One region of the Peribacillus sp. TH14 genome, then DNA from elsewhere that is predicted to be linked to it. Evidence: riboswitches for the same ligand, from Rfam matches in the RefSeq annotation. Region 1 holds a riboswitch; each other region holds the start of a gene.

Evidence for each region. Region 1 has a riboswitch for S-adenosylmethionine ahead of JFU50_RS25615 (Na+/H+ antiporter NhaC family protein). Riboswitches for the same ligand answer to the same signal wherever they lie in the genome.
Region 2: another riboswitch for S-adenosylmethionine. It lies ahead of JFU50_RS08210 (methionine ABC transporter ATP-binding protein); the one in region 1 lies ahead of JFU50_RS25615 (Na+/H+ antiporter NhaC family protein).
Region 3: another riboswitch for S-adenosylmethionine. It lies ahead of mtnW (2,3-diketo-5-methylthiopentyl-1-phosphate enolase); the one in region 1 lies ahead of JFU50_RS25615 (Na+/H+ antiporter NhaC family protein).
Region 4: another riboswitch for S-adenosylmethionine. It lies ahead of JFU50_RS03960 (methionine biosynthesis PLP-dependent protein); the one in region 1 lies ahead of JFU50_RS25615 (Na+/H+ antiporter NhaC family protein).

Annotation. Positions count from the first base shown of each region.
Region 1 covers NZ_JAEKEK010000001.1:5,315,043-5,322,983, reverse strand. Annotated here, with positions in the region: gene JFU50_RS25645 (transporter substrate-binding domain-containing protein) at 1-647, shown strand, start outside; gene JFU50_RS25640 (amino acid ABC transporter permease) at 903-1,565, shown strand; gene JFU50_RS25635 (amino acid ABC transporter permease) at 1,577-2,290, shown strand; gene JFU50_RS25630 (amino acid ABC transporter ATP-binding protein) at 2,313-3,068, shown strand; gene JFU50_RS25625 (hypothetical protein) at 3,510-3,665, shown strand; gene JFU50_RS25620 (SOS response-associated peptidase) at 3,727-4,398, shown strand; SAM riboswitch class I at 4,727-4,832, shown strand; gene JFU50_RS25615 (Na+/H+ antiporter NhaC family protein) at 5,062-6,372, shown strand; gene JFU50_RS25610 (alanine/glycine:cation symporter family protein) at 6,796-7,941, shown strand, end outside.
Region 2 covers NZ_JAEKEK010000001.1:1,702,842-1,710,782, reverse strand. Annotated here, with positions in the region: gene gnd (decarboxylating NADP(+)-dependent phosphogluconate dehydrogenase) at 1-602, shown strand, start outside; gene JFU50_RS08235 (hypothetical protein) at 1,554-1,739, opposite strand; gene JFU50_RS08230 (hypothetical protein) at 2,009-2,719, shown strand; gene JFU50_RS08220 (hypothetical protein) at 3,381-3,632, shown strand; gene JFU50_RS08215 (hypothetical protein) at 5,110-5,349, shown strand; SAM riboswitch class I at 5,585-5,696, shown strand; gene JFU50_RS08210 (methionine ABC transporter ATP-binding protein) at 6,100-7,122, shown strand; gene JFU50_RS08205 (methionine ABC transporter permease) at 7,136-7,786, shown strand; gene JFU50_RS08200 (MetQ/NlpA family ABC transporter substrate-binding protein) at 7,808-7,941, shown strand, end outside.
Region 3 covers NZ_JAEKEK010000001.1:4,343,517-4,351,457, reverse strand. Annotated here, with positions in the region: gene JFU50_RS21270 (sensor histidine kinase) at 1-65, opposite strand, end outside; gene JFU50_RS21265 (response regulator transcription factor) at 58-747, opposite strand; gene JFU50_RS21260 (YncE family protein) at 753-1,715, opposite strand; gene JFU50_RS21255 (hypothetical protein) at 1,825-2,139, opposite strand; gene JFU50_RS21250 (hypothetical protein) at 2,216-2,461, shown strand; gene JFU50_RS21245 (hypothetical protein) at 2,499-2,666, opposite strand; gene JFU50_RS21240 (CobW family GTP-binding protein) at 2,730-3,656, opposite strand; gene JFU50_RS21235 (cupin domain-containing protein) at 3,781-4,314, opposite strand; gene JFU50_RS21230 (methylthioribulose 1-phosphate dehydratase) at 4,339-4,968, opposite strand; gene JFU50_RS21225 (2-hydroxy-3-keto-5-methylthiopentenyl-1-phosphate phosphatase) at 4,965-5,624, opposite strand; gene mtnW (2,3-diketo-5-methylthiopentyl-1-phosphate enolase) at 5,631-6,863, opposite strand; SAM riboswitch class I at 7,041-7,193, opposite strand; gene JFU50_RS21215 (pyridoxal phosphate-dependent aminotransferase) at 7,318-7,941, opposite strand, start outside.
Region 4 covers NZ_JAEKEK010000001.1:777,213-785,153, forward strand. Annotated here, with positions in the region: partial or broken gene JFU50_RS30590 (penicillin acylase family protein) at 1-502, opposite strand, end outside; gene JFU50_RS03940 (PucR family transcriptional regulator) at 1,302-2,189, shown strand; gene JFU50_RS03945 (ABC transporter ATP-binding protein) at 2,321-3,466, shown strand; gene JFU50_RS03950 (hypothetical protein) at 3,558-3,800, opposite strand; gene fumC (class II fumarate hydratase) at 3,910-5,292, opposite strand; SAM riboswitch class I at 5,658-5,771, shown strand; gene JFU50_RS03960 (methionine biosynthesis PLP-dependent protein) at 5,857-6,969, shown strand; gene metC (cystathionine beta-lyase) at 6,966-7,941, shown strand, end outside.

The DNA of each region.
Region 1 (7,941 bases):
TGGTTGATGAATTACTTCCAGAATACGAATTTGAATATATTGGGACATCAAGTGATGACTTATTAGTAGGCATTGAACAAGGTAAATATCAAGCAGGGGTTAAAAATGCTTTCTGGACACAGGAAAGGACAGAGAAGTTTATCTTTCCTAAAGAATTCCTTGGGTTAAGCAGTGCAGGACTTGTGTTAAAGAAAGAAAATGAAAAGATAAAAAATCTAAAAGACTTTGCTTCAGCTGGTTTTTCTTTAGCACCAATTGCTGCAAACAACGCGCAATATACAATTGTTGATGAATATAACCAGGCCAATAAGGACAATAAAGTAAAATTAAAAGCCGGAGATGCATTCACAGTTGATGTAGTTCAATGGGTAAACGAAGGCCGTGTAGACGGTGGAATAGCTATTGAGGGAGCTTTTAAGAAGCAAGTAGCAGAAGATGGTCCATATCATAATTTAAAAAATGATCTCGTTTACAATGAATTCGCAGTAATCAAAACTTGGCCATTGTTTAACAAAAAAGAACAAGAATTTGCAGACGCTTACGATGAAGCAATCAAAAAGTTAAAAGAAGAAAAGAAGACAAATCAGTTAAGTACAGAATTTTACGGAAGAGATTTGTTTGAGGTATTGGAAACTGTAAAAAGATAACAACACTCTAATCTACCAGAGCCTAAAAAAGTCAATCACTGAGGCTATACTTGTCACTTTCTTATTTTAGGTTGTTGAGTGGGTAACCTCAATTCAAACCAAAAAAGTAAAGGAGTGGCAAGTTTTTGTATATATACCTCTAATATTGAAGAATGATTACGTTTTGAATATTGAACCTTTTAAATAGGAAAAAGAAGATGGATGTGAAACATGGAGAAATACTTTGATGTAAATTACATAGTTGAATCAGTACCAATGTTAATTCCTTTTCTAAAAGTAACATTAATGGTTGCTGGTCTTTCGGTCCTATTCGGGACAATCTTAGGTTTCATCTTAGCAGCCATGAAAATAGGAAATAGTAAAATTGCTAAGAAAATTGCCTATGGGTATACAACAATATTAAGATGTACACCATCTATTGTTCTCCTATTTCTAACTTATTATGGGATTCCAGCAATTGCAGATAATTTTGGCGTAAACCTAAACGACATTGACAAAGCGGTATTTGTTGTTATTACCTTTTCGCTTCAATTTGCAGCTGCCATGTCTGAGGTTATCAGAACATCGTATGAATCTATAGATAGAGGGCAATTTGAAGCTGCAGTAAGTGTAGGATTAAGTAATACACAAGCGTACTGGAGAATTATTTTACCGCAAGCTTTTGTAGTTGCTTTACCAAACTTCGGTAACAGCTTACTTGAGTTGATGAAAGAAGGAGCCCTAGCATATACAATCGGATTGATAGATATCATGGGGAAAGCAGAACTTATAATCGCTGGGAATTATAATACTCATGCATTAGAAATTTATCTTGCTTTAGCTGTTATTTACTGGATATTATCAATTGCTATTGAACAACTATTCTTAAAATTAGAGAAGGTATTTAGTAAAGGAAAACAAGTGATAACAACTACATAGGGGGTGACAGAGTGTCAGAAGGATTGGATTATAAATTTTTAGTGGAAACCTTTTTTGTAGCATTATCAGGGGTGCCCACGGCGTTATTCATTACAATTGTAGCTTTACTTGTTGCGCTTCCGTTAGGATTTTTGCTTGCTTTAACAAGAATAAATCAAATTCCAGTTTTAAATCGTGTAGCACAGATATATGTTTCCTTTGTAAGAGGAACTCCTGTCATAATTCAAATTTTTATTATTTATAGCAGTGTACCCTTATTGCTAGCTTCGATATTTGATAAGTATAACATCGAAATGAATGTATACGATGTAAATCCGATTTGGTACGCATTCATTGTTTTTTCATTGAATACGACAGCTATTCTAATAGAAGTGTTTCGTTCAGCAATAAGCACAGTGAGTAAGGGACAACTAGAAGCTGCTTATTCAGTCGGATTAACAAATGTCCAAGCATTTAGAAGAATTATTATTCCACAGACATTAGTTGTAGCATTACCAAATATTTGTACAGCAACAGTCAATCTAATTAAAGCAACATCTCTCGGATATGCATTGTCATTGCAAGAAATTACTCTAAGAGCCAAGGTAGCTGCCAATGTAGGCTACAATTATGTTGAGGCTTATATTGATATCTTTCTTGTATACCTGATTTTATGTAGTTTAGTAGAGTATTTATTTAAGCTGTATGAAAAACGTTTAAGTAGGTATAGAGCAGTAGGTATTTGAAATGAAGCAGGAGGTGGACATGATGTTAGAAATTACAAATATCCATAAATCATTTGGAGAAAATGAGATTTTAAAAGGTGTAGATTTAAAAATAGAAAAGGGTGACGTGGTAGTAATTCTGGGCCCAAGCGGTTCAGGAAAGACAACATTACTTCGATGCATTAACTTTCTTGAAAAAGCAGATCAAGGACATGCAATTTTTGGGGATATTGATGTAAATCTTAAAACAGCATCAAAAAAGGCGATTCATGGAATTAGGCAAAAGATCGCTTTTGTATTTCAAAATTATAATCTGTTTAATAATAAAACGGCATTAGAAAATGTGACAGAAGGTCTTGTTATTGGAAGGAAGATTGCGAAAGCCGAAGCAAATGAGATTGGTAAAAAAGCATTAGATAAAGTAGGTCTGTCAGAAAAATACAATGCTTACCCAATTGAACTATCAGGTGGTCAGCAACAAAGGGTTGGCATTGCGAGAGCAGTAGCTTTAAATCCTGACATTATTCTATTTGACGAACCAACTTCTGCACTTGATCCTGAACTTGTCGGTGAAGTTTTAACAGTAATGAAGCAAATAGCAAAAGAAGGAACAACCATGTTAGTAGTCACGCATGAAATGTCTTTTGCAAAGGATGTAGCAAACAGAGTAATATTTATGGATGCTGGTGTCGTAGTAGAAGAAGGATCACCTAAAGATATTTTTGTGAAACCAAAAGAAGAAAGAACAAAGAAGTTCTTAAAAAGAGTCTTACCGGAGGATTATATTTTTTACATTTAATTTTTAAATGAAATTAAGAGTTAATAAGAAAAGGGTGAATTTTTGAAGCTGATCCAGAGCGATAGATTAATAGCGATCACTCTATACATATAAGTAATTAAAACAAACGCATGGTAATCCATACTTGTGTTGAAATAAAAAATCATTCTTTTCAGTAATAATCAATGAAATTATGGGCTTCAGTGTAGCCTATATGAAGTAGTCAAAAAACGAATTACCTATGAAAACCTGCTTGGGAATTTCGTGTAAATAACTAGTGATCCTACGAGATGAAATTAACTCTTCACTTGATCACTAGATTAAAAAAATTGCATAATTGAACGTATGTTTTCAATGCTTTTCTCCTTGCGTTTAGTTAATTGATGACGGTGCTCTTTAGTTTTTACAAGTGTGTTTTTGGTTTATAATAACAATTATCAAGTCATATCAGGGGGTGAAACTTTGAATGAATATAATGTTACAGTTAAGAATGGCAGCACAGTAATTCTGTCAGAAATTATTAAAGCTGAAGATGAAAGAGAAGTCCTTGGCACACTATTGATTACTAGCGAATTATTTAATCAACCTTTTACTGACATTAGGATTTTAGAACGCTAATTTGTTACTGAACTCTCCATTTGTTACAATCATAATAAATCTTAAAACAGTAGGCGATATTATGTGCGGGCGTTTCACCCTTTTCACAGACATTGAAGAAATAATTGACAGGTTTGATATTCAAGCGCCATTTAATGCCGAGTACCAATTCAGCTACAACATAGCACCTTCTCACTCTGTCTTATCCGTTATTAATGACGGATCTAGGAATCGACTTGGATATCTTCGTTGGGGACTCATACCTTACTGGGCAAAAGATGAGAAAATGGGCTACAAGATGATTAATGCCCGAGCGGAGACCATTGCTGAGAAAACAAGTTTTAAGAATTCGTATAAGAAGAAACGGTGTTTGATACTTGCCGACTCTTTTTATGAGTGGAAGAAGACACCAGAACGTAAAATACCTATGCGAATAAAACTTAAGAGTAATGCCCCATTTGGAATGGCTGGTCTCTGGGAATCATGGAAATCACCTGAAGGTATCACGATATATTCCTGCTCAGTTATTACCACTACTCCGAATGAGCTAATGACTAGTATTCATGATCGCATGCCAGTTATACTTAAACCTGAAGATGAAAAGACTTGGCTGGATCCTTCAATTAATGATACTGCATATCTACAGCAATACTTAAAATCATTTGATACTGAACAGATGGAAGCTTTTGAGGTATCGAATGATGTGAACTCACCTAAAAATAATTCACCTAAGTTAATACACCAAATTTGCTGAGAGGTCCTAGGACCTCTTTTTGTTTTTCTCTTTTCAATTAAAGGTGAAGTACTTTATCATCATTCATAAGTTCCTCTTTACTCATTTGAAAAAAGCCTCTTTATAAAATACTTTAGGCTACACCTTGCGGAAATACATAAAATACTGTACTCTTATATTTGCTTTTCGATGCGGGTATCGATGTCACTTTCCTAGAGTGAATGGATGAAAAGCTAGGACTGCAAAAAGACAACTTAGCAATCGAACAATGCAGTGCACTTGTTAACCTGCCTGATTCTTTACTCGTAGACATCGGAACATTTGATAATATCATTACGTAATTTGGATCTTCTTATCAAGAGAGACGGAGGGACTGGCCCGAAGATGTCTCGGCAGCAGACTTAATAGGAGTGCTGTGCCAAATCCAGCAGGCGAATACGTCTGAAAGATGAGGAGGGTGTTTTTTATAGATTAAAAGACCTCTTCTTATTGTTTAATAGAAGAGGTCTTTTTTCACGTTCGATGGTTTAGCTTTAGCTTCGTATTGGCTATTATGCTTTTGGAGTCATGCTTACAATAATATGAAAGAAATGTTGGATCTTACTAGAATTTTTTACCGAATTAGTTCAATGAATAAGGGCTATGACATATTTGTCATGGGAAAAATAAAAAGAGGTGTTCATCATGAGTACAAACAATAAAGGGAATCCTTGGGCTTTAGTCCCATTTGTCGTTTTTTTAATTTTATTTATAGGTTCCGGGGTTATTACAAGAGATTTTTATTCATTTCCGGTGATTGTGGCGATTGCGATTGCATCAGCGGCTGCATTGGCAATGAATCGAAAAGAGTCTTTCAATCAAAAAGTTGAAATCTTTTGTAAAGGTGCCGGGGACTCCAATATTATGTTAATGGTTATCATTTTCCTTTTGGCCGGTGCTTTTTCAGAAGTGGCGAATGGAATGGGTGCGGTAGAATCAACGGTGAATCTTGCGTTATCGGTTTTTCCGCAAAATCTATTAATGGTAGGTATTTTCATTATCGCTTGTTTTATTTCTCTATCTATGGGGACAAGCATGGGAACAATCGTAGCGCTAGCACCTATAGGTGTAGGAATTAGTGAACAAACCGATATTTCGCTTGCCCTTTCAATGGCCGCCGTTATCGGTGGTGCGATGTTTGGTGACAACCTATCTTTCATTTCAGATACGACAATCGCAGCTGTTCGAACGCAGGGAACGAAAATGAAGGATAAGTTTAAAGTGAATTTTTTCATTGTTTTACCTGCGGCCATCATCACATGTGTCATCCTTGGCTTTTTAACAATGGGTGAACAAGCAGCTATCTCTCAACATTCCTATAATTGGGTGAAGATTCTACCTTATATTTGCGTTTTGATCACTGCATTAGCTGGAGTCAATGTGTTCCTTGTCCTCTCCATCGGTATTGTGTTTGCCGGAATTATCGGGTTAGCGGATGGTAGTTATCAACTGATGGGCGTCATTCAAAAAATGGGGGATGGAATGGCGGGAATGTATGAGATCTCTTTTCTTGCCATTTTAATTGCTGGTATTGTGTCAGTCATCAAACATAACGGCGGCATCGATTATCTTCTCCACGTCGTGACCCGTAATAGCAAATCAAGAAAAGGTGCTGAATTCAGCATTGCCGGTTTAGTCGGTTTGACAAATCTATCTACGGCAAATAACACGATTTCTATTATCATTGCCGGTCCGCTAGCCAAAAATATTGCGGAAAAGTATGGCATCGATCCCCGTAAATCGGCGAGCTTGCTTGACGTTTTTGCTTGTTGTATTCAAGGGTTAATTCCATATGGGGCACAACTGCTTGTTGCGGCGGGGGTAGCACAAATTTCACCTGTAAGTATTTTACCCTATTCTTTTTACCCAGTATTAATTGGGATTTGTGGAGTCATAGCCATTTTGATTGGTTTTCCGCGATTTTCAGGGAGCGAAGAGAAGAAACATACTTCTTGAAAAAGTGAATTAAACAGAAAAACACCCTGAATCTTTAGATCTAGGGTGTTTTTTTATATGCGTCCATTTTAATAAATATATATTTAGCTTTTATTCATAGAACTCTTTACAATTTTGATCTTAGAAGGGTTCAATTGAAAGTATCAGAAAGCGTGGGAGAATAATTATTTATATTTAGAAATGATACAGAATATTATATCATTCTTATTCTCGATGGGAGTTTCCCGATTCATTCCTCAAATTTATGAATGAAATAAATTGAATGGTAGGATATAATAGATTATTGTATTGGGGATTCATTCTTGAATCTCCCTTTTTTACTATGGACTTCTATCGTTTATCTTACCGAGAGAATGGGGAAATAAACAATGGTTGTCAATTGCTATCATATATAAGTTAATAATTAGAGGTGGTTTGTTTTTAATGGAGATGTTAGGAAGTTTTATTAGTGGAACAAATGATTTACTGTGGTCAAAAATACTGATTATTATGCTGATTGGATTGGGTCTTTATTTTTCCGTTCGTACGAAGTTTGTCCAATTCAGAATGGTAGGGGAAATGTTCAGGCTTTTGGGAGAAGGTGCCACAGCGGATAAAAAAGGTGTGACATCGTTTCAGGCTTTTTGCATCAGTACTGCTTCACGGGTTGGAACAGGTAACCTTGCAGGTGTTGCCATAGCCATCACAATGGGTGGTCCAGGAGCCGTTTTCTGGATGTGGTTAATAGCACTTATCGGGTCTGCCTCTGCCTTCATTGAAAGTACACTTGCACAAATTTATAAGGTCAAGGATGGCGATACATTCCGAGGTGGCCCTGCTTATTATATGGAAAAAGCATTGAATGCCCGTTGGATGGGTATCACGTTTGCTGTATTGATTTCGCTTACATTTGGGCTTGCTTTCAACTCTGTACAAGCCAACACGATCACAAGTGCGTTCAATGAATCGTTTGGGATCGATAAGTGGGTTACGGCAATCATCCTTGCTCTTGTTACGGCTGTCATCATTTTTGGAGGCATTAAAATGATTGCAAAAGTATCTGAAGTCATCGTACCGATTATGGCAGGAGCATATGTGATAGTAGCATTGATTATCATTATCATGAATATTACCGAGTTACCTGGTGTTTTTGTTTTAATCTTTGAAAGTGCTTTTGATGGATTAAGGGAAGTTGCTGGCGGAGCACTAGGCGCTGCCATGATGCAAGGAATCAAGAGAGGTCTATTTTCTAATGAAGCCGGGATGGGTAGTGCCCCTAATGCAGGTGCGACAGCAGATGTCAGTCATCCCGTAAAACAAGGGCTCATTCAGTCTCTTGGTGTATTTGTGGATACGCTTGTCATTTGTAGTTCGACCGCCTTCATCATTTTGTTCTCAGGCCTGTATACATCGAAGGAAACAGATGGTATAGTCCTTACCCAAAATGCACTTGGTACGGCATTAGGATCTTGGGCTGGCATTTTCCTTGCCATTATCGTACTGTTATTCGCCTTTAGTTCCATAGTTGGTAACTACTATTATGGAGAGTCGAACATTGGCTTTATTAATGAAAATAAAGTTTGGCTAAAC
Region 2 (7,941 bases), 3.6 Mb from region 1:
AAGCTATTAATAACGGAATACCAGCATCAATTATTACAGAGTCTTTGTTTGCTCGTTACATTTCCGCTTTAAAAGAGGAACGGATTAATGCAGAAAATATTCTAACAGGCCCTGAGAACGTTCAGCAAAAATTAGATGAAAATGAGTGGATTGACTATATTAGACAAGCATTATATATGGGAAAAGTTTGTGCGTATGCGCAAGGTTTTACTCAATATAAAATGACTTCTGAACTTTACGGTTGGGATTTGCCTTTAAAGGATATTGCGCTGATTTTCCGCGGAGGTTGTATCATTCGTGCAGAATTTTTAAACGTCATTAGCGAAGCCTATCAAGAGCAGCCGAATCTGGCTAATTTATTAATCTCACCATATTTTGCTGAAAAGGTTACAGATTACCAGGTAGGATTGCGAAAGGTTGTCTGTGAAGGAATAAATTCTGGTATATCGTTTCCATGTTTAAGTGCTTCACTTACTTATTACGATAGTTATCGAACAGGCATCTCAAATGCAAACCTTTTGCAAGCACAACGTGATTATTTTGGTGCACATACCTATGAACGACGTGATTTAGCAGGAGTCTTTCACACAAACTGGCAGTGATAGAAAGTGACAAAAGAAACAGTCATTTTTCAATAACCGTTCATGAATTTGAGATTAAGAAATTTGATAAACTCTTAAAAAATCAGTAAAAAAGTATAATGATTTCTTAATTAATTTAAGCAGAAATATACATAGCCAATTCAATGACTTTGTATATTTCTGCTTTTCTTTACAACATAAAAACCTAATTTACTTATGATACGGTTCACCGAGCTTAATATTATACTTATCAATAAAACACAATCCAATCTTTTATCAACAATCTGGCCCTTAACATAAAGGGGTTCTGCCGACAAAACGCGGATAATATACGTTAAGACAATTTAAAAGCCTGTTTTTTTATCGGCTATAAATGACTTTACTTCCTTCAAATCAAGATCAGTAACTTCTCCATTCCCTATAACATGATCAAACCCACAAGCTGAAACATTCAACCCAAGTAATAAAACAAGACACCCATTAAGAACCCTTTGAAAGCTCTTTTATTAATCTCCTCTTAGTTTTATTATAATAATATTGCACCTTTCACAGTTTTGCTGGGAGATTCAAATTCATAGACATAAAAAATCAAATCTTCTGTTCCTTCTAAAATGCCATCTTTTTCTTTAAACTCATTTATGCGTTTCTTTAATAATGCAGACTTGAATTCGATTTAAGGACTTTTTAATTTTCATGATAATCTCCTTCCGGTATAATGAATTAGGTTTATTTAAAAAATATGTACTCTCTTTTAATAGGGTGGGGCTTTTTTCGAATTTTTCATATAGTAATTTATAAAAAATTAATTTAAAATGCTCACCTGACATTGAAATATCATGACATTAAGTGAAGTTGTTTTAGGTGGCTATGGCCAAAAACGTTGGTATCATTACCTTGTTACTTCCTATTAAATTATTAATTGAATGGGCGGCATGATGTAATCATTGCTTAAATCCCTTGAAATATAGGGATTTAACGAGGATTTAGAAATGGATGCTCACCTAACATGTAAATATTTTTATAGTGAAAGTGAAGGTCTTCCATCAGTTTATTGAACTGCTGGGAGGCCTTTTCTTTCATGTAGTCAGTCGTATGAGCATAGAAGTTCATCGGTGTTTGAATATCTGTATGTCCTAATCGTTGTTGAATTTCTATCAACCCCACCCATGCTTGGCACGGGGCAAGGCGCCAAGACCGACCAGATGTAACACAAACAATGGATAAGGATGGATAGGAGATAGCGGCGGCTATGCAAGAGAAGGAAGGTAAGCCAATAGATGATCTAAAACGTATATGGAAGTAGAAGAAAGGAAAAGGAAATTTTATCGGTATCCCTAATAATTTCTGGATAGTCTACACTTATCTAGACAGAAAATTTAAGGTCAGGTAGACTACAGATACAACTAGTTATAGAAAAGAGGTCCGATATGCGACGTGATATTCAACTGAATGAACGAGCTTTCTCTTCCAAGGAAGTGGCAGAAGAAGTGGGGATTGCAACTCCCACTGTTCGAAAGTATGGTCAAATCTTAGAGCGGAATGGATATGAGTTTTTGAAAGATGGAGATCGACGTATCTTTGTTCAATCTGACATCGGATCGCTTATAGCGCTACGCGATACGGACAAGCCCCTAGACGATACAGCTAAAGACCTTGTATATCAACAAAAAGAAAGATTAGAAGGATCCTATGAAACAGAGGTAGCGATACCCGATACATATGAAGAAAATTTACCCCAGGACCCCAATCAATTAAAAGAGGTCTTAATGTTTTTAGTCAATGAACTCGCAGCCACACGTGAAATGAATGTCCAACTGACAAACGATATGTCAGAGCTTAAAACAAAGGTTTCCCGGCTCCAGCAAGATCATCATGTTATAAGTTCTAGTATTGGAAATTCAGCGCAAAGAACTAATGCTAAAATTGAACAATTAACTGAACAACAAAATAACCATTACGAAACATTGCTACAACAAGAAAAACAAAAAAGTGAACTCTTACAAAAAGAAATACAAAATATGCGGGTCGAACAGAAAAAAGAATGGACTTCCCAAAATGAGTTTAATAAACGTTTAGAAGAAGCGATACAAAAACGTTCAGAAAAATGGTGGGGGCTTTTCTCCATATTCAGAAAATAAGGCGACCGTTAAGTTTTTTTGCCCAACTGTGTAATGATTCTTGGAAGCAAATTATTGATGTAGAAACATTTGATAAATCTTTTTTAAATATATAATGATGGATAAAAGCATTGAGATGCCAATCCACAAAACTTTAATAAAAACATAGAGCCATATGATTCGCGTAGCTGAAACACAGAATTTAAGAAAGAGTATTTTAACTTTACAGGATTTGGTACCTGCTATGTAAGAGCTCGGCGATACCAATGTATTGACGTTCTAAAGGCAAACGAAGGCTCAATTGAAATTCATTGGAGATTTGTTTAAGCGATATGCAACTAAAACAAAATACACAAGCAAGCAAAAAAGGCATGCTTGATAAAAAGGGAGTTGAGGAGGTTGAAAACTTGCATTCAAAAACAAGAGACCTCCTTAATAGTTGCTCCAGACAGGGGTTGACCGTCTCCTTTTTGTATGTTTCGTATCGCTGGGCGATATAACATGCAAATAAATTCAAAACCTATAGGTTTAATAGAAAATCTGGGTTAGATTTACAAACATGATATACATCCGAATGAACGAGTATTCTCTTCTAAGGCAGTGGCAGAAGAAGTGGGGATGCAACACCCACTGTTCAAAAGTATGGTCAAAACTTAGAACGAAACGGATATGAGTTTATAAGATGGTGATTCCTATCTTTATTCACTCCGACATCGAAGCGCTCATAGCGTTACGCGATACGGACAAGTCCCTATACGATATAGCTAAAGACCTTGTGTATCAACAAAAAGATAGATTAGAAGAAACTAATGAAACAGAGATAGCGATACCTGATAAATTTGACAATTCAATCCAAAATCCCGAACAATTAAAAGAGATTTTAATTGTTTTAATCAATGAACTCGCAGCTACGCGTGAAATGAATGGCCACTGACAAACGATATGCCTCAGCTTAAAACAACAGTTTCCCAGCCCCAGCAAGATCCATGTCCTTAATAATGTTCCTCAAGAAAGGGGCTGATCGGTTCTTTTGTGTGTTTCGTATCGCGGGGCGATATAACATGCAAATAAATCTACAGAACCTTCATCTTTAATAGAAAGAGGGAGCCGATATGCGACAGGATATACATCCGAATGAATGAGCATCCTCTTCCAAGGAAGTGGCAGAAGAAGTGGAGATACAAAATCCACTGTTTGAAAGTATGTTTAAAACTTAGAGCGATATGGATAGGAGCTGTTAAAAGATAGCGATTGGCATATCTTCGTTCAATCCGATATCGAAACGCTTATAGCGTTACGCGATACGGGCAATCCCCTAGACGATAGAGAGAAGAACCCTTGTATCAAGAAAAAGAAAGATTGGTAGGAACCAATGAAACAGAAATAGCGATACCCGATATATATGACAATTTATTTAACCCATGTTCCCATTCAATTAAAAGAGATCTTAATTTTTAACCAATGAACTCGCAGCTCCGCGTGAAATGAACATCTAACTGACAAACGATATGTCATAGCTTAAAACTGAACAACAAAGAACCCATTACGAAACATTACTGTAATAAGAAAAAGGTTTAATTACCTTTTTTTTAGTCTCCTTTACGATATTCAGGTGTTAATTTGCGTTAATAACTATTTAAACCTAAGGCAATCAAATCAAAAGTAGAAATTCCTTTGTTCCAACTATTCGGAATCACCAAATTCAAATTTCAACAATTTCCCGAGAAATATCTACAAATTCTGAGTAGATATCGACAAAATTAGAAGCTTTAAAAGAGATAACGATACCCGATATATATGACAATTTATTTAACCCATGTTCCCATTCAATTAAAAGAGATCTTAATTTTTAACCAATGAACTCGCAGCTCCGCGTGAAATGAACATCTAACTGACAAACGATATGTCATAGTTAAAACTGAACAACAAAGAACCCATTACGAAACATTACTGCAATAAGAAAAAGGTTTTATTACCTTTTTTTTAGTCTCCTTTACGATATTCAGATGTTAATTTGCGTTAATAACTATTTAAACCTAAGGCAAGCAAATTAAAAGTAGAGATTCCTTTGTTCCAACTATTCGGAATCACCAAATTCAAATTTCAACAATTTCCCGAGAAATATCTACAAATTCTGAGTAGATATCGACAAAATTAGAAGCTTCTAAATAGCGATTTGTTTTTGCTGATAAGTAGACATACTATAGAATTCAAACTCTACCGAGTGTTTTTTAATTAAAAGAAATAAACTCTTCTAAGGAAAGAGCTATTATAATAGTGCTAAAGATGAAAAAACACATGTTTAGTCTTCCTTCGCTGTAATAATAAATAACTTTTATTATTACAGATATGAGGGCAAAGGGTCCTCACACATTTAAAACAGATGCAAAAAAGTTTATAACCGCATATATATGGTACTATTTATTATTGTTTTTTCTTTTTTCTTTTTTGATACTAAACGTACCGAAAGTTTGCTATCAAAAAATGGTCAAAAACTCAAAAATAAACGTAAACCCCAATCAAAAGATTATAAGAGTGGGGGGCGCAGGGAGCTCCCCGCATGGATAAGGCAGACCGTGAGTAGCAACCTGAATAGTGAGTTTGCCAAAGGTTTGCCGTTATTTCATCAAGATACAGAGCTTTCCTTATGAGGAAGGAAGTCCTGATCCTGACTGACTTCGTAATGTTTTCGTTTTTTTGTAATAGAGTCTATGCCTAGGTTACCCGTATACATGGTATGCAGGGCAAAATCTGACCTGTCTTAAGGTATAGTTAAATGAACGATTAAAAATTATACTGTAAAAATATTTTAGATTATTCAAAATAGAGTTGACATTAGTAAAATTTGAATATATAGTGAGGAACATAATTAAATAAATACGTTATTTCTTATCAAGAGATGTGGAGGGACTTGGCCCTATGATACCTCGGCAGCGGGTTTTTACTTTTGTAAAAATACTGTGCTAATTCCAACGGACGAAAGTTTGAAAGATAAGAAGGAGCTTTTCTTAGATAATTAAATTAAGAGTTTACTCTTTTTTATTTCTAAAAGAGGCCTCTTCTGTCTGATGACGGAAGAGGCCTCTTTTGTTTATTCAGAATGTATATGGTTATTTGGAGAATTGGTGCAATTATTAGTAGGTTTCACGCACTAATCGTGAATTATAAGCAATTACTCGTGAGTTTGACAGATTAACTCGTGAGTTTCGCGCAATTACTCGTGAGTTTCGCGCAATTACTCGTGAGTTTCACGCATTTACTCGTGAGTTTCACACATTTACTCGTGAATTGTGAGCAATTACTCGTGAGTTTCGAAAATTTAACCCTATCATTATGAAACTTTGCAAAGCTCTTCTCTGGATAATGAATTCGTACAAATAAACAGCGTGGGGGGAGACAGAATGATTGAATTTCAAAATGTTAAAAAGGTATATAAAACAAAGAAACAGACTGTTGAAGCTTTGAAAGGAATTAATTTGACAGTTGAAAAAGGCGATATTTTTGGTGTTGTCGGTTATAGTGGAGCCGGAAAAAGTACGTTGATTCGGTTAGTCAATCTACTCGAACACCCTTCAGATGGACAGGTTATTGTTGGGGGGAAGGATTTAACCAAATTGAACCCGAAGGAATTACGGGCAGAAAAGAAAAAAATTGGCATGATTTTTCAACATTTTAACTTACTTAACTCAAAGACAGTTTTTGATAATATTGCCATGCCGCTAGTTTTATCGGGAACCCCTAGTAAAGAAATCAAAGAGCGGGTAGGCGAGTTGTTAGAGTTCGTTGGCTTATCAAGTAAAGCAAGGAGTTATCCGGAACAATTGTCTGGCGGTCAAAAGCAACGAATAGGGATTGCTAGAGCGTTGGCTACCAACCCATCGATTCTTTTGTGTGATGAAGCGACGTCAGCATTGGATCCACAAACAACTAGTGCTGTACTGCGACTCTTAAAAAAAATTAATAAAGAATACAATATTACCATTTTGCTAATCACTCATGAAATGTCTGTAATTAGGGAAATTTGCAATAAGGTTGCGGTCATGGAAGGCGGACGCGTGGTTGAACAAGGTTCGGTTTTCGAAGTTTTTGCGAAGCCCCAAACAGGTATCGCAAAAAACTTTGTACGAACTGTTATTCACGACGAGATCCCACAAAGTTTCCTGAAAAATACCGGATCATATATTCCGATTATTTGGAAAATTAACTTTATTGGTACTACATCAGGCAATCCTTTACTTTCAACCATCTCGAAAAAATATGATGTTCATTTAAGTGTTTTATCAGCTAATATTTCTGAAATTCAAGAAACACCTTTTGGAAATTTAATTATTGAAGTGACAGGGAACAAAAAAGAGGTGGACAAGGCTTATCAATATATTAAAGATGAGGGGATTCTCGTCCAGGAGGTGCAGATAAATGGGTAATACGCTTTGGGGAATGGAAATAACGGCAGACCAGCTGTCGACAGCTTTCGGTGACACACTTTATATGGTAGCCATCTCATTGATATTTTCCGGGCTGATTGGACTTCCGCTAGGAATCTTACTTGTCATTACAAGAAAGGGTCACATCCTGGAGAATAAATGGATCTTTAATGTATTGAACCCGGTCATCAATATATTGCGGTCGGTTCCTTTCATCATCTTGCTTGTAGCACTTATTCCGTTTACCAGAATGATTGTCGGCAGTGCGATCGGAACGAATGCGGCCATTGTTCCGCTAATCTTTTACGCGGCTCCTTATATTGCCCGGCTTGTGGAGAACTCCCTGTTGGAAGTGGACAAAGGGATCATCGAGGCAGCTCAGGCGATGGGGGCGACGACATGGCAAATCATTTATCGCTTTTTGATTCCCGAGGGACTTAGTTCGTTGATCCTTACATTTACAACAGCGACAATTGGCCTTGTTGGATCTACGGCCATGGCAGGTGCTGTCGGTGCAGGTGGGGTAGGAGATTTAGCCTTAGCTTACGGTTATCAAAGGTTCGATACGATGACGATGGTCGTCACAGTAGCGGCGCTCGTGATCATCGTTCAATTATTGCAATCCACCGGGAATTTTGTTTCAAGAAAAATCAGAAGAAGATAAAAATAACAGGAGGTAGGAGAAATGAAGAAAATCTTATTAACGATCATGGTATTGGCATTGGCCATTGTGGCTGCAGCATGCGGGAACGAAGAGGGTGCATCAGGCGGTTCGGATGATGTGAAAACAGTGAAAGTCGGTGTCAGCAGCGGGGATAC
Region 3 (7,941 bases), 970 kb from region 1:
AGAATGATTGCTGTAATAATAGTTAGCCATAGTTTAAAAGAGAGTGATGACCACTTATTACTCATTTTTTTCCTCAATCTTATAACCAATTCCCCAGACAGTTTGAATATAATCGGCCGCCCTCAATTTCATCCTAAGCGTTTTGATATGGGTATCGACCGTACGTAAAGATCCTCCATATTCTCCGCTCCAAACATTTTCAAGTAGTTGTTCACGGCTGAGTGCCTGATTTTTATGACGCATAAGAAATAGAAGCAATTCAAACTCTTTCAAGGTCAAATTGATTGGCTTCCCATCTAGCAGAACCGTTCTTGATTGGAGGTTTAAATTGATTTTACCGAATCGGACGGAAGTTTGATTTTCTTCATTCAATGAGATTTTCCCTGTTCTTCTTAATACCGCTTCCACCCTTGCTACGAGTTCACCCGGATTAAATGGCTTTACAATGTAATCGTCCCCACCGAGCTTCAACCCTTTTACCTTATCCCATTCTTCACCTTTCGCACTAACAAAAATTACAGGAACATCCGAACTTGAACGGATTTTTTCACAGACGCAAAAACCGTCCATTTCTGGCATCATGATATCCAAAAGGATTAAATCGACTTCATATGTTTCAACCAGACTTATAGCCTCTTTACCATTTGCAGCTTGAAGGCATCGATACCCTGAGTTAAGCAAATACATTTCAACTAAATTACGCATATCTTCTTCATCATCAACGACTAAAATGGTGTAACCGTGCATGTTATCTACTCCCTCAACATCAATTGAAATGGACCTTGACCGACTTTGATGGTTTTTTTAACCTCGACTGTTTCAGCATCCATTACATACACTTCATCACTATCATATCCCGCCACAATCACGTCTTGTTTAAAGTTCGCCATTTCAAAAGGATTGACGCCGACCACTCTGCTTTTCACTTCTTCATACTGATCATTCAATTTATATAAGGAGCTAGTGCCGTGACTGAGGATAAAAATCCCTTCAGCATTCTCAATGAACTTTATCGGCATAGTTGGGGCCTTCAACTTTTGCTTCAACTCTCCCGTTTTTGCCGAATAAATATAGAGATTTTCTTCTACTTGGTCTCCAACACCATGGCCGCCTATCCAAACTTCATCCTTTTCTTCCCTTAATAAGGTGCCTGTGGAAGAACTATGTATCGGAAATTCCATATCCACCTTTTTCGTCTCCAGATTGATTACCGAACATTTGGTATCGCCAAAGTTAATGACATACAAGCGATTCGCTTTCTCTCCTTGAAGAACGGTCAATGGGCTTTTCCCAACCTTGACTATATCCTGCTCCTCACCTTTATCATTTAAAAAATAGATGGAATGATTCGACTGATTGACTGCCACGATGCTTTTTCCGTCATGAAGCAACAGCATATTGACAATCCCTTTCCCTATTTCCCAGCTGTCTATCAGTTTTCCGGCTGATAATGAAAACACCTGGATTTTCTCCATCTCTTTTCCATAAAGAAGTATAGTATCTTTATCTGCTAGGAGCAATGCTCCGGTAAATGGTTCTGAAATATCCCAATTGGCAAAAGGTTGATAGTTTTTATCTATGAATGTAAGGGACGTATCCTTAATATTGACTGTCGCCAAAAAAGATTTATCTTTGTTTATTTTTGTATATGTATCACTTCTATTACACCCACTAAGTAGTATGACGGCAAACAAAAGCGCAACACCCCACTTCATATTTTAGGCTCCTTATTCATAAAATATCTATTTTTTTTAAATTTTAACAATGAGTTGTGAAAAAAGTATGAAACAAAAAAGAATATTAACTAACATTCACTTGTGATATTTACTTCGAGGATGAGAGCCTTTCGAGTTCCTTAACATAGGCCATAACGATTGCGTTCTTTTTCTCATCAGAAAGCGAAGATTCCATCACCCGTTTAATGCTGAGGTAAAACTTTTCAAGTATTGGTTTTCGGGCACGAGGATGGGTGTTTTCATCTAAAAGTTCACGTCGGATAAGTTCTGATAACACTTTTCCCCCTTCCCCATTTGTTATCTTCCGATTATTCCAGATACTTATATATGCTTCCAATAATGCTTCATTCATGACCGTTTCTTTCATAAAATTATCCCTTCCATCCATTACTAATTTATACATATTAAGAATCATTTTCGTAAAGACTACCTTTATAATACGATTACACTTTTAAAAATTCAAAAAAGGAGTGAGTATATTGTCTCAAGTATACCGCTGTCCGAATTGCCGGACAAATAAATCTCGCTTCAATCTCATTCAGCAAATACCAACACCTGTTAAAAAGGATCCGCAATCCGGTGAGATTGTTGAACAATACTCGAACGATTCTCTTCAGCCATTCCATCTAGCTTATAATGGTCCTGAAGTTCGTGTGCAATGTGCAGCATGCGGGTTAATTGAAGATGAGAAAACATTTGCAGCCTTTGGTGGGTTGCAGCAATAAAAATAGTCAGACCCGTTTAATGGGGTCTGACCATTTTTCAATCTTTTTTGACAGCCATTTTGGCCCGGTCAATGGCAATTGGAATAGCTTTTCCATCCTTATAGCCTTCATTAAGTAAGGCATTCGCAATCTCAATTGCTTTTTCTCGGACATCTTTATCAAGATTATTCATTGAATCAGTGTAATCGTTTTTATTCCAGGGCACAAATACCGCCTCCTTGAAAAGAAAGTTAACTTTCTTTTCCCCTCTTTCATCGGCAGTAATCGTTTAATGTGGTGCTTTTGCTTCCAAAGCTTTTAACTGACTAATCATCATTTCTTTATCCAATTTCTCACCGATAATAACGATATTTTGTGGCATTTTTATCATTTCATTCATATACATTGGCATTCCGTATGAGTATTGAAATAAATGAGGGTATTGTGAATGTGTGAAGGAAATGTATCCTTTCATTCGATAGACCGTTTCTGGAAGTGCCCTAAGCCAATCTTCAAAGTCGGTTTGTACCACTGCCCCTTCAAATGTATGAACAACGGCCGTTAAATGCAAATGGCTCTGGACATCCAGTTTTTGATGGACTTTATGCTGTTTCCTTTGCATCTGTTGCAAAGATATCAAGGAGACAGCTGCATACTCTGTCAATAAACATACAGCTTCAGGATTCAGACCTTGAATGGAATAAATAAGTTGGGCTGCCTCCATTTCGCTTACTAGATCCGCTTTATTTAATAAAATGAAATCCGCATGATGGATTTGCTCAGCAAGCAACTGGCGTAGCTGTGGAGAAAGCTCATCTCGGTCGCGCCACCTCAACAAGTCAACAACTGTTATAATCCCTTTATATTCCAGTTTTTTCGCGAATAGCGGTGACATAATACCATCCAGCACTTCAACTGGATGCGCAGCACCTGTTGTTTCAATATAAACGGCGTCTAAATCATTTTCCGTCAACAATTCATGCAGCTGAACTTCGAGCTTATCCTGTATTGTACAACAGATACAACCGTCAAACAGCTCCTTCAGAGGTACATCATCACCAATCAAACCGCTGTCCACTGAAACACTGCCGAGCTCATTTAATAGCACGGCCACTTTTCTACCCGCTACACTTTCCTGCTTTAATATATTTCGAAGAAGCGTTGTTTTCCCGCTACCGAGAAAACCACCTAATATGTACACTTCGGTTGTTTTCATTCGTATCTGCTCCTATAATCCAGCTAAATTTAATTCCGTTAAATTTTATCATACTTGCCCTTCTAAAGCACCCGCGAAGGCCATATAAAAAAACCAGCCCGATAGCTGGTTTTTCTCAATTGATTTATGCTTGAACTTCGTCTTTTTCGTAAATTGGAACCCAACCTGCTGCTGTTACGAAGATACGGACAGCTACAGTTTTTCTATCTTCTGCTAACGTGAAGTAATGACGCGTCGATTCTGGTACGCTGATTAAATCTCCAGGATTCAGTCGTACATCAAACCATTTTTGTTCACTGCCTTCAATAGCAAAGATACTGGTTCCACCTGCTATAAAACGTACTTCATCATCTTCATGATGATGTTCCTGCTTAAAGTTTTCAAGCATTTGATCCAAGTTTGGGTTTGCATCGGATAGTGTGATGATATCATGTGCTTTATATCCGCGTCTTTCAGAAATCTCTGCAATCTCTGATTTGAACGTTACAAGGATTTCATCTTTATCGTCATCCGTTAGATCATATTTTTCTACCAGATGGGACGGTAATTTCGATATATCCCATTGTTCGTATATAACACCTTGTGTTTCTAAAAAATCTTTTACCTGTTCACTGTTTTCAATAACCTCATTTGTTTCATGGAATCTAATTGTAGCCATTACCTATTCCTCCTCTATGAGTTTTTATCTTATCGAACCTGCAAATGCCTGTTGCTGATTGAGCAACAGTTGGTATTGAAACAAAAATTCACATGCTTCTAGAATTCTTTTTGCTTCGAGTCCACTTTTCCCCCAAACCGTGATTCCGTGATTGCGAATAAGCACCGCTCCTGAGTCTTCTTCAACATGTGGCTTGAACTTTTCAGTTAACAAAGGAATGTCAGCGTGATTGTATATTATTGGAATTCTAAACTCTGCATCTTCATTCCATCGCCCTGTCGCTTTAATAATTTCATGATTACGGAAAGTCACTTCCCCTTCATCTCCATATAATTCAGAAATCACATTATTTTCTACAGTATGGACATGGAGTACACAGTTCGCATTAGTTTTCTCGTAAATCACTGTATGAAGCAGAGTTTCAGCAGATGGCCTCAGCTCTGTTTTCTCAACTGGGATTCCTTTTAAATCCACTAGTAAAAAGTCCGCATCCGTTTGCTTCCGTTTATCCTTACCGCTTGCCGTAATATAAAAGGAACTGCTTCTAGACTCGCGAATGGATAAATTCCCACTCGTCCCCATAAACCAATCCCGTTCGGCAAGTTCAGCCTTAATTTCCGCTAATTCCTGCCACTTTTTAGTATGGTTCTTCATGCTTTTACCTCCATCTGCTGTTTTAAAATGTGCATCACATCATAAAACGTTTCAAATCCTTGATGGGGAATCTCTTCTGTTCTGCACCTCTCAAGCAGTATGTCACGGGCGATTACAAAATCAGCCTGCTTTGCCGCTTCAAAATCAGTCACCGAATCTCCAATAACAATTTTATAATCATCTGCTTCTGTAATTTCCCTCATTATAGATGGCTTACAGCAACCACAATCATTGTTACATTGTTTATCACAAGTATGCGGCCACTCAATTAAGATCTTTTCCTGATTGAAATAAGCTCTGTTGCAATAAACACAATCTGAAGGCAATATATCATTTAAAAGCGGTTCAATAAAAAAGTCCATACCGCCACTTACAATATACAAAGGTATGTTCGCTTGTTTTGTAAAATCCACAAATTCGTTGAACCCTGGGCGAATGCCGGCTGTATCCTTCACATATTGAATAATGTCTTCCTTTAGACTACTGTCAAGCAGGGAAAACATTTTCCCAACTCCTGTAGATATACTGATTTTTTGCTGAAGAACACCGTCTTTTAGCTCTTCCCATCCCGGAGGTGCAAATTTTTTCATGATAGCGATGATATTATCTGAGTTAGTAATTGTTCCGTCAAAATCACAAAAAATAATCGGTTTCATTATTCCTTACAAGCCTCCCCATAACTCAAGTGCTTTGCTTAGTGCTTCATCTTCATAAGCCGCATCAGATAATGCCTTGCCTGTAAGAACAGCTTCTACAGCAGAACGGAAAGCCTTTGCCCCGCCCTTTGCTCCGTCGGGATGTCCGTGGATTCCACCGCCTGCATTAATTACGCTGTCCTTCCCAAAATCCTTAATTAGATTAGGAACCATTCCCGGATGAATACCTGCTGAAGGAACCGGGAAGGCTTTTTTCCATGACGGCTCATCTTTCGTCAAAGCTTCAGCAATCGCTAATGTTTCCTCTTTCTCAAGTGCCACATTTCCATATGGAGAAGGGAATAGAGATAAATCCGCACCTGATAGTCTTACTAATTTTCCAAGCAATAACGCGTAGCTGACACCATAAAATGACGATGAAGCTACTGCTCCGCTATATGCAGGGTGAGCCATGATCGGTAGATTAATACGATCGTTTTCACGCAAAGCTTGAAGTACATCCAATCCATATGTATGAACGTTAAATAATAAGGCATCGGCACCTGCTTCTGCTGCACGCTCTGCCTTTTCTAATAATTCAAAAGTTTTACCTGATAGATTGACAGCATATAAAGTTCGATGGCCCGTTGTTTCATAGACTTCTTTCAAAATTTGTCTGCCCGTTCTTATTCTATCAATGAATGGGGTCTGCTCCTGATCGAAGAGAATCTCATCATCTTTTACCAGGTCGACTCCTCCTAATGCTTGTTGTTTCAGCTGCTCATTATGGAATAAGAGATCCCGTCCTAATACCCCTTTAAAAATACTCATCACCAGAGGCCGGTCCAATACGTTAATCTTTTCTCTTATACCTGTAATCCCAAATTGAGGTCCTGGAAAAGCCTTGTGTATATCGCCAACAAAATCCAAGTCAATCAGTTTGATTTCCCCATCCAATGACAATTTACCGAATACTGTCGTGAGAATAGCCGGTAAATCATTAGAAAAATTTCCCGACGGGTAGGCAATTTTTATCATCGAACGGTACACCTTACGATTGAAAAAACGGTTTGCTCTTTCTGCTTCAGGTAGAGGGGTGACGGAAACAACACGTCCTTTATGTTTCTCCAACTGCTTCTGGACCAAATGAGGCAGGTCCGTCCATGTTCCTACTGTCAAACCTAAGGCAATACTCTCGGCTTTTTTCTCATGTTCGCCATTGAAATCATGAATTAAATAAGTAGCGATTATCTCGCTCATCTGATCACTCCTATTAAACGTTAGTAAAGTCTTGAAGTCAGTATTCTAATATCTGGCTAATACGGTTTCCATCATTTTCCTATTACCTCGATATATGGAGAATGGAATCTTCGACTGTTAATCCATGTTAAAACAATAAAAGCCCCTTCATAAAGAAGAGGCTTTAAAAAAGCCATCTTCTTATCTCCCAGCTTATAGCTGCAAGAATTAGCACCGTGCCTTGTGGATTCCAAAAAAATCCGGCGAAGAATTCCGCCCCATTTCGCAATGGAATTACGGTCGGTTGCTGGGCTTCATAGGGCTAGTCCCTCCACCTGCTCAAAATAAGAAAACGCTGATATATTTAAACTTCAAGTATCAAAAGATTAAGAATTTATTTTGTATTCTGACAGGTAATCCATACTTTGTCAATAAGTTTTCAACAATTTAACGGTAGCTAACTTGGAATCTTCCACTATTCTCCAAATAAATTCAATGCGCGAATCCGTTCAACTGCTTCTTGAAGCCGTTCTTCAGAAGTAAGTAACCCCACCCTAACATATCCTTCTCCAAATTCACCGAATCCATTTCCAGCAGCAACAGCTACGTGAGCATGCGTTAATAAATAATCAGCAAAACTCTCGGACGTGAAACCTTCAGGAATCTTGAGCCATGCAAAGAAAGATGCTTTAGGAGCTTGGACATCCCAGCCGATGGAACGTAATCCATCAATAAAAACATTTCTGCGCCCTTCATATTTGTTCACTAATTCTTCTACGCAACTTTGTGAATCTAGTAACGCACTTGCCGTCGCTTCTTGAATTGCAGGGAAAAGACTTACATAAAGATGATCTTGCAACAGTTCAAGAGCTTCGATGACACTTTTATTTCCAACAGCGAAGCCCACTCTCCACCCTGCCATATTATATGTTTTAGATAAAGTATATATTTCGATACCTACATCTTTTGCCCCCTCTGCTTGAAGGAAACTAATCGGTTTTTTTCCATCAAATCCAATCGCTCCATAAGCAAAGTCGTGAACCACACAAATTGAATGTTCTTTCGCAAACGAGACGGTTTCCTCAAAAAAACCCTCAGT
Region 4 (7,941 bases), 4.5 Mb from region 1:
GTTTCCCCTCGCTTACAATGCTTGTAGGAGCGCTAGGATCATTTTTCCACACTAAATCATCAAACATTTTCCGGGAAACTTCTGTCCCATATTCATGTTCTAGCTTTGCAAGTATCTCTGCGTTTTTTAACTCCTGGTGATTATCCATAAAATAGGTCATGGATACCATATAAACACGGACAACATCTGTTGAAGTCCATTTTTGCGGTAAAAACTGATATTCATGAAACTCCTTCGAAAGTTTATCATCTGGATCTTTTAAAGCTTCATTTACATAACGTGAAATACCTTCAGCAAATTTTGCTATTAATTCTTTTGGCTGACGATCCAGACCGTCAATCATTTTTTTAATTTCTTTATCACTATATCCATCTCTTCTGGATTGCTCATCTTTTGAAAGATAATCCTCTCCAAAAATTTCTGAAACGGTCCCCTCATTTCCGCGACGGAACATTTCCAACTGAAATAGTCGATCCTTTGCCATAACATATCCATACGCTTCATATAAATCTTTTTAATTTTTAGCGTATAAATGGGGTACTCCAAAATTATCACGTACTACTTTGATCCCTTCATTCTTATCCTTCCCAGCAAAAACTAGATTTTGAGGAAAAAAGAAAACAAATAGGATTATGACTGATATTAGCCACTTCGTCTTCATAATTACATTTCCACCTCCACTTTTTTATAACACTTATATCACGAATCATAACCTTGCTGTTATACTAATTCAAGATAATATTTAAATATTTAGAACTTTCAGTAATATATTATTAGTTTTTATCTTACACTATCCAACTTTTGTTCTAAATCCCTTAGTCATGTGAGTATTCCATTAATTCCAGCAAATCATTTATTATATTAAAATATCAAATTATCCTTATTATGAAATCAGAGAGGTATGAGAAAATAGCTCATAATATTAAAGAAGGAACGACTTATTCCTTCGTCTTTGACTGCATAGGTCAAAGTAATTTTGCCGGTAACTTGATCGCTTCTGATTTGAATATGACATTTATAAGGAATCATGTTTGCAAGATTGCAAGAAAATCATACGTTGAAAAACAGTGTGTTTCACAAATTACATAATAAAAGCAATACGACCATTTCCTCCATCCATTTGGGTTTATTGGTGTAATTTAAGGTATAGAATCATTACTTCGAAAAAAACTATTAAAATAGCTTGAAAATCAATGTCCTTGTCCTATTGTTTTTCTAATAACTTGTAATACCATTGTTTCTTTTCCACTTTATTCTTTTTCGCTATAATGAGATAGATAGTGAGAAAGAAGGTGAACACGATGCTTGAAAAGCTTAAACAAAAATTCCCAAACGCTCTTTCCAATATACAAGATACGAAGAACATTACTTCTTATATTTGGTTTGAAGACTCTATTGGGAGCACAATCGGTATTCCCCGTTCAGAAATTTCGGCCGAGGAAATCCGTTTGTTGGAACTGCTCTTTACTCCTTTATTTTACCAAAATAAAATTAACACGTTTCCTCACACACCATGGAATACTTTTTTATTCGAACCGAATGCATCCTTGCCTTTAACAAGCTGGGAGAATGTCCGGTTTATCCACTTTAATCTGACTCATGCTGATTTTTCGCACTCCCATTTCGAGGATGCCTTCCTCGCATTTGTCCCATCTGATTCAGTCTTGATCTGGGAAAATGAAAAGGCGGGTATTTTAATTGAAACAGACACAGATGAGTCGTTATCAAAAAATGAACTGCTTGCTATTTCAACCACGCTTGAGAGTGATTTTTATGTTAAGACTCGAATGTTTACCGGTCGCTTTCACTCTGTAAACCAAGAACTCCCTTATCACAGAAATCAGGAGAATAAGTGTTTTGACCTGGCACAATTGCATTTGCCAGATTTAAAAGTGACTGATTTGGCCGACATCATTCCTCACTCACTGATAAGTGACCAATCTGCAACGAGTAAAACTTGGTATATCAATGAAATACTCGGTAAAACCATGAATGATACTGAACTAATGAAGACGATTAAAACGTATATTGAGTGCAATTCCAATGCAACCTATGCCGCAAAGCAACTTTATATACATCGAAACAGCCTACAATACCGAATAGATAAATTTACTGAAAAAACTGGACTCGATATTAGAAACTTTCCGCATGCCTTGGCTGCTTACTTAATTCTTTTGCTGAATGATTAACTACTATTTGCAAAGTTAACAAAGGAATTATTATCCTTTTTTGTGCAGTGTGCCTATACTTTTTTCCAATTTGATAGATTAGACTATAGTTATTGGTACAAGTAATTAGGAGTTTAAAAGGAGGAATTTTCATGGCAGAGTTAGTATTAGATCATATATTTAAGGTTTATGATAAAAAAGAAACAGCTGTTAAAGATTTTAACCTTCGTGTGGCCGATAAAGAATTCATTGTTTTCGTGGGACCGTCCGGTTGCGGAAAATCGACGACTTTACGGATGATTGCCGGACTTGAAGACATTTCCCAAGGAGATTTATATATAGACGGCAAGCGGGTCAATGATGTCCCACCGAAAGATCGTGATATTGCGATGGTTTTCCAGAACTACGCCTTATATCCTCATATGTCCGTCTATGACAATATGGCATTTGGATTAAAACTCCGTAAAACGCCAAAAATGGAAATCAAGCAGCGGGTCAATGACGCAGCAAAAATCCTCGGTCTCGAAGACCTTTTAAATAGGAAACCGAAAGCACTTTCAGGTGGACAACGCCAGCGTGTGGCACTCGGTCGTGCAATTGTACGAGACGCAAAAGTTTTTTTAATGGATGAGCCATTATCAAATCTTGACGCCAAACTCAGGGTTCAAATGCGTGCTGAAATCGCAAAACTACATAAACGACTGGACACTACAACAATTTATGTCACTCATGATCAAACAGAAGCAATGACCATGGCCACACGACTTGTTGTTATGAAGGACGGTATCATCCAGCAGGTCGGCGCACCAAAAGACGTGTACGAGAAACCAGTGAATGTCTTCGTGGGTGGCTTTATCGGATCACCAGCTATGAACTTCTTTACCGGAACATTAAAAGAAGGCATCATTAAAATTGGGGAGCAAACGCTTGAAGTACCCGAATTGAAAATGAATACGCTGCGTGATCAAGGCTATATCGGAAAAGAAATTATCCTTGGCATCCGTCCAGAGGATTTCCATAATGAAGGGGCTTACATCAAGGAGTCTCCAAACACTACATTCACGGCTCAAGTCGATGTAGCTGAACTCATGGGTGCCGAAATTATGCTCTACTCGACATTCGCTGGCCAGGACTTCGTCGCGCGCATCGATGCAAAAAACATCATCCAAGCAGGCGATAATATTGAACTTGCTCTCGACATGAATAAAGCCCACTTTTTTGATAAAGGGTCCGAGCAGCGCATTTTTGCTGAAGGAGAATCACAAATGGAGTATGGCTTGAAGTTACTTTCTAATTAAATTTCATATCAAAACAAAGACCCGTTCATATGAATGGGTCTTTGTGCGTATATTTCAGCTAAGGTCTTGAACTCTACTATATCTATAAAATCTATTCCTGCACAAGTACCACTTCATCATGTCCACATTTAGAGCAGTTCATGATGTGTGGACATTGACCTTTTTGGAGCGATTGCGGGTATCCATCGTTTTGCTTAAGCGTATCTATATCCATGTATGCACTGTATGAATCAGCATAATCCATGAATTTCCCTTTATCATCAAGATCACTGCCACATTCCGGGCAATTCACATGAATTTTTCTGAGGCCGTTGCAAAGCGGGCATAAAGCCATTGTATTCCCTCCTGTTCTAGAAACTTATATACTCAGTATTTGTTTATTCTATTATTTTAACACCTTAAAACACCCTCCCTAAAAACAGCGGGAGGGTGATCATAGGCAATTATTTATTAACCATGTTAGCAGGATCTACCCATGCTTTAAATTCATCATCAGTCAAGAATTCCAATTTCAACGCTGCTTCTTTTAATGTAGAGTTGTCTTTGAATGCAGTTTTGGCAATTTTAGCTGCTTTTTCATAACCGATATGTGGGTTCAATGCTGTTACTAGCATAAGAGAACGGTCAACATTTTCTTTGATTTTATCTTCATTCGCTGTGATGCCTACTGCACAATTATTGTTGAAAGAGTGAATGCCTTCTGTCAATAATTTAACAGTTTGTAGGAAGTTATAAATGATAACTGGTTTGAATACGTTCAATTCGAAGTTACCTTGGCTTGCTGCAAAGCCGATTGTTGCATCGTTACCAACAATTTGTGTCGCAATCATTGTCAACGCTTCACTTTGTGTAGGATTTACTTTACCTGGCATGATAGAGCTGCCTGGCTCGTTTTCAGGAATAGCGATTTCACCGATTCCGCTTCTTGGGCCGCTTGCCAGCCATCTAACATCGTTCGCAATTTTCATTAAGTCCGCTGCTAATGCTTTTAATGCGCCATGAGCGTAAACAATTTCGTTATGACTTGTTAATGCATGGAACTTATTATCCGATGTTACGAAAGAATGTCCTGTATCCGCCGCTATTTGTTTTGCAGAAAGTCCTGGAAATTCTTTTTTCGTATTGATCCCAGTACCTACAGCTGTACCGCCTAGTGCTAGATTCAATAGTTTTTGACTGCTTTCTTCAATCATCACTAAGTCTTTATCAAGCATCGCTTTCCAACCAGAGATTTCTTGGCCTAAAGTTAGTGGTGTTGCATCTTGAAGATGTGTACGTCCAATTTTCACAAGATCCCAGAATTCTTTTTCTTTTGCTGCAAAAGTATCACGAAGTACTTTAATTGCCGGTACTAATTTTTCAGCAACTTCCATATAGGCTGCAATATGCATAGCCGTTGGGAATGTGTCATTAGAGCTTTGCGCCTTGTTGACATCATCATTTGGGTGAAGGGTTTCGGACTCACCGTTTTCTTTTAACCATTCATTCCCTTTGTTAGCGACCACTTCATTCACATTCATATTACTTTGAGTGCCACTGCCTGTTTGCCAGACCACAAGGGGGAAATGTTCATCAAGTGTACCTTCTAGAATTTCGCCACAAATTTTAACGATGGCATTCTTTTTCACTTCAGAAAGATCACCAAGGTCATAGTTCACTTTAGCTGCCGCTTGCTTTACATATGCAAAAGCACGGACTAATTCAATCGGCATTTTTTCATTACCAATTTTGAAGTTGTTACGGCTTCTCTCGGTTTGTGCTCCCCAATACTTATCAGCAGGAACTTTCACTTCACCCATCGTATCTCGTTCGATTCTGTATTCCATGTGTTCTCCTCCTATGTTTGCACTATCCACCGAAAACCTTATGTATATGAAATGAATAATGACATATTATTAATTCTTCTCTCTATACATTGTACAAACTTTATTATTTTAAAGCAAAGAAACAGAACAAAACCTTCCCTATATTTCAGAAAATCCATTTAATTAAACAAAGTCTTTTAAAGTATCTCAACACCTTATACCATCGCGTTTTCCACAATATTTAGGGGTTTTTCATTGGACCAATCATGTTTTGACAACGCTAGTCCTAATTAACCAATAAAGAATTATCGAGCAATATTTTCCCAGAATGTTCTTGACAGCACTTTATATATATAGTAAATTCAAAAGAAATTGAATAATCTAAACTCTTATCGAGAGAGGTATAGGGAATGGCCCGATGACACCTCAGCAACCTTCATTTGTTTCAAACCAATGAAAAGGTGCTAATTCCACAAGTTTGTGAACTTGGAAGATAAGAAGAATGACTCGTCCATACTTAACCAAGTCTTCTTCTTAAAGAAGACTTTTTTTTATTTTATAAAACACAAAGGAGCAGTGAAAACTATGTATAAAACAGAAACATATCTTGCTCAACTAGGTAATCGCAGTGAAACGGCGACAGGAACAGTCAATCCGCCGGTTTACTTTTCGACAGCTTTCCGCCACGAAGGAATTGGCCAATCAACTGGATTCGATTACACAAGGACAGGTAATCCAACACGTCAACTTTTGGAACAATCCATCGCCAACCTTGAAAGAGGTGACCAAGGATATGCTTGCAGTTCAGGAATGGCGGCCATTTCTACCATACTAGCCTTATTTAAATCAGGTGATGCATGGATAGTCAGCGAAGATCTATATGGTGGTACATATCGTTTGCTAGAACAAGGTTTTAAAAAATGGGGCTTACAGTGTGACTATGTAAACACTTGTTGTTTAGAGGATATCGAAAAAGCTATTACTCCTCAAACAAAAGCCATCTTTATCGAAACTCCCACTAACCCTCTTATGCAGCAAACAGATATTAGCGCTGTTGCCGCACTTGCCAAACAATTTAATTTACTGTTGATTGTTGACAACACTTTTTATACGCCGCTTCTGCAGCAGCCTATCCTGCTTGGAGCCGATATTGTAATCCATAGCGCAACGAAGTATCTCGGTGGTCATAATGATGTTCTTGCTGGACTAATCGTGGCTAAAGGTGCAGAATTATGTGATTCGATTGCCTTCCATCATAATGGAACAGGAGCGGTGTTGAGTCCATTTGATTCATGGCTGTTAATGCGCGGAATGAAAACCCTGGCACTGCGGATGGAACGTCATGAAAAGAACGCCAAAATCCTTGTAGATTATTTATCAGAACATGAATGTGTAACGGACGTCCTGTATCCCGGCAGAGGTGGTATGATTTCTTTCCGGATAATTGACGAAGCAGCGGTCAATCCATTTTTACAATCACTTTCATTAATTTCATTTGCAGAAAGTCTTGGAGGCGTTGAAAGCTTCATCACCTATCCTGCTACACAAACACATGCCGATATCCCTCTTGAAGTTAGAACTGCTAATGGGGTTTGTAATCGACTTCTACGCTTCTCGGTTGGCATCGAAGACAGCGACGATTTAATTCAAGACCTCCAGCAAGCATTTGCACATGTAAAAAGGGAGGCACTACGATGACAAATCATGATTTCAGTTTTGAAACCAAATTACTTCATAACCAGCATAAATTCGATCCGACAACAGGCGGTGTGAGCGTCCCTATTCAGCACGCTTCCACTTTCCATCAAACTGATATCGATACATTCGGCAAGTACGATTACAGCAGGAGCGGAAATCCAACACGGGAAGCACTTGAAGATATCATTGCCGAGCTTGAAGATGGTACTCGCGGCTTTGCCTTTTCTTCAGGTATGGCAGCCATTTCAACAGCATTCCTTCTGCTTTCTGCTGGCGACCATATCGTCATCTCAGAAGATGTGTATGGCGGTACGTTCCGGATGGTTACAAGCGTGTTGACCCGCTTCAACATCGAGCATACTTTCGTTGATATGACGGACCTCGAAAGCGTTAAAGCGGCCGTTCAACCTAATACGAGAGCGATATACATTGAAACACCTTCAAATCCATTGCTTAAGGTGACTGATATTAAAGCCGTTTGTGATATCGCAAAAAAAGTCGGCGCATTGAGTTTTGTCGACAATACATTCTTGACACCAGCTCTGCAAAAACCGCTGAACTTAGGGGCGGATGTTGTCCTTCATAGTGCGACGAAGTTTTTATCCGGACACAGTGATGTCGTAGCTGGGCTTGCTGTCGTAAAAGATCCTGAATTGGCTGAAAGACTCGGTTCCCTTCAAAACTCCTTTGGTGCGGTACTTGGTGTCCAGGATGCCTGGCTTGTTATGAGAGGTCTGAAAACCTTGTCTGTACGAATGGAACACTCTCAAAAAGGAGCAGAAAAAATTGCAGACTACTTAAAACAGCAGCCATTAGTGAAAAAGGTGTATTACCCTGGGCTTACTGATCATCCACAGCATGCAATCCAGGAAGGACAGGCCCTTGGTGCAGGTGCAGTTTTATCATTTGAACTAGAAAGCGAGGAAATTTTCCGCTCATTTGTGAATACTGTCGAACTTCCTGTTTTTGCGG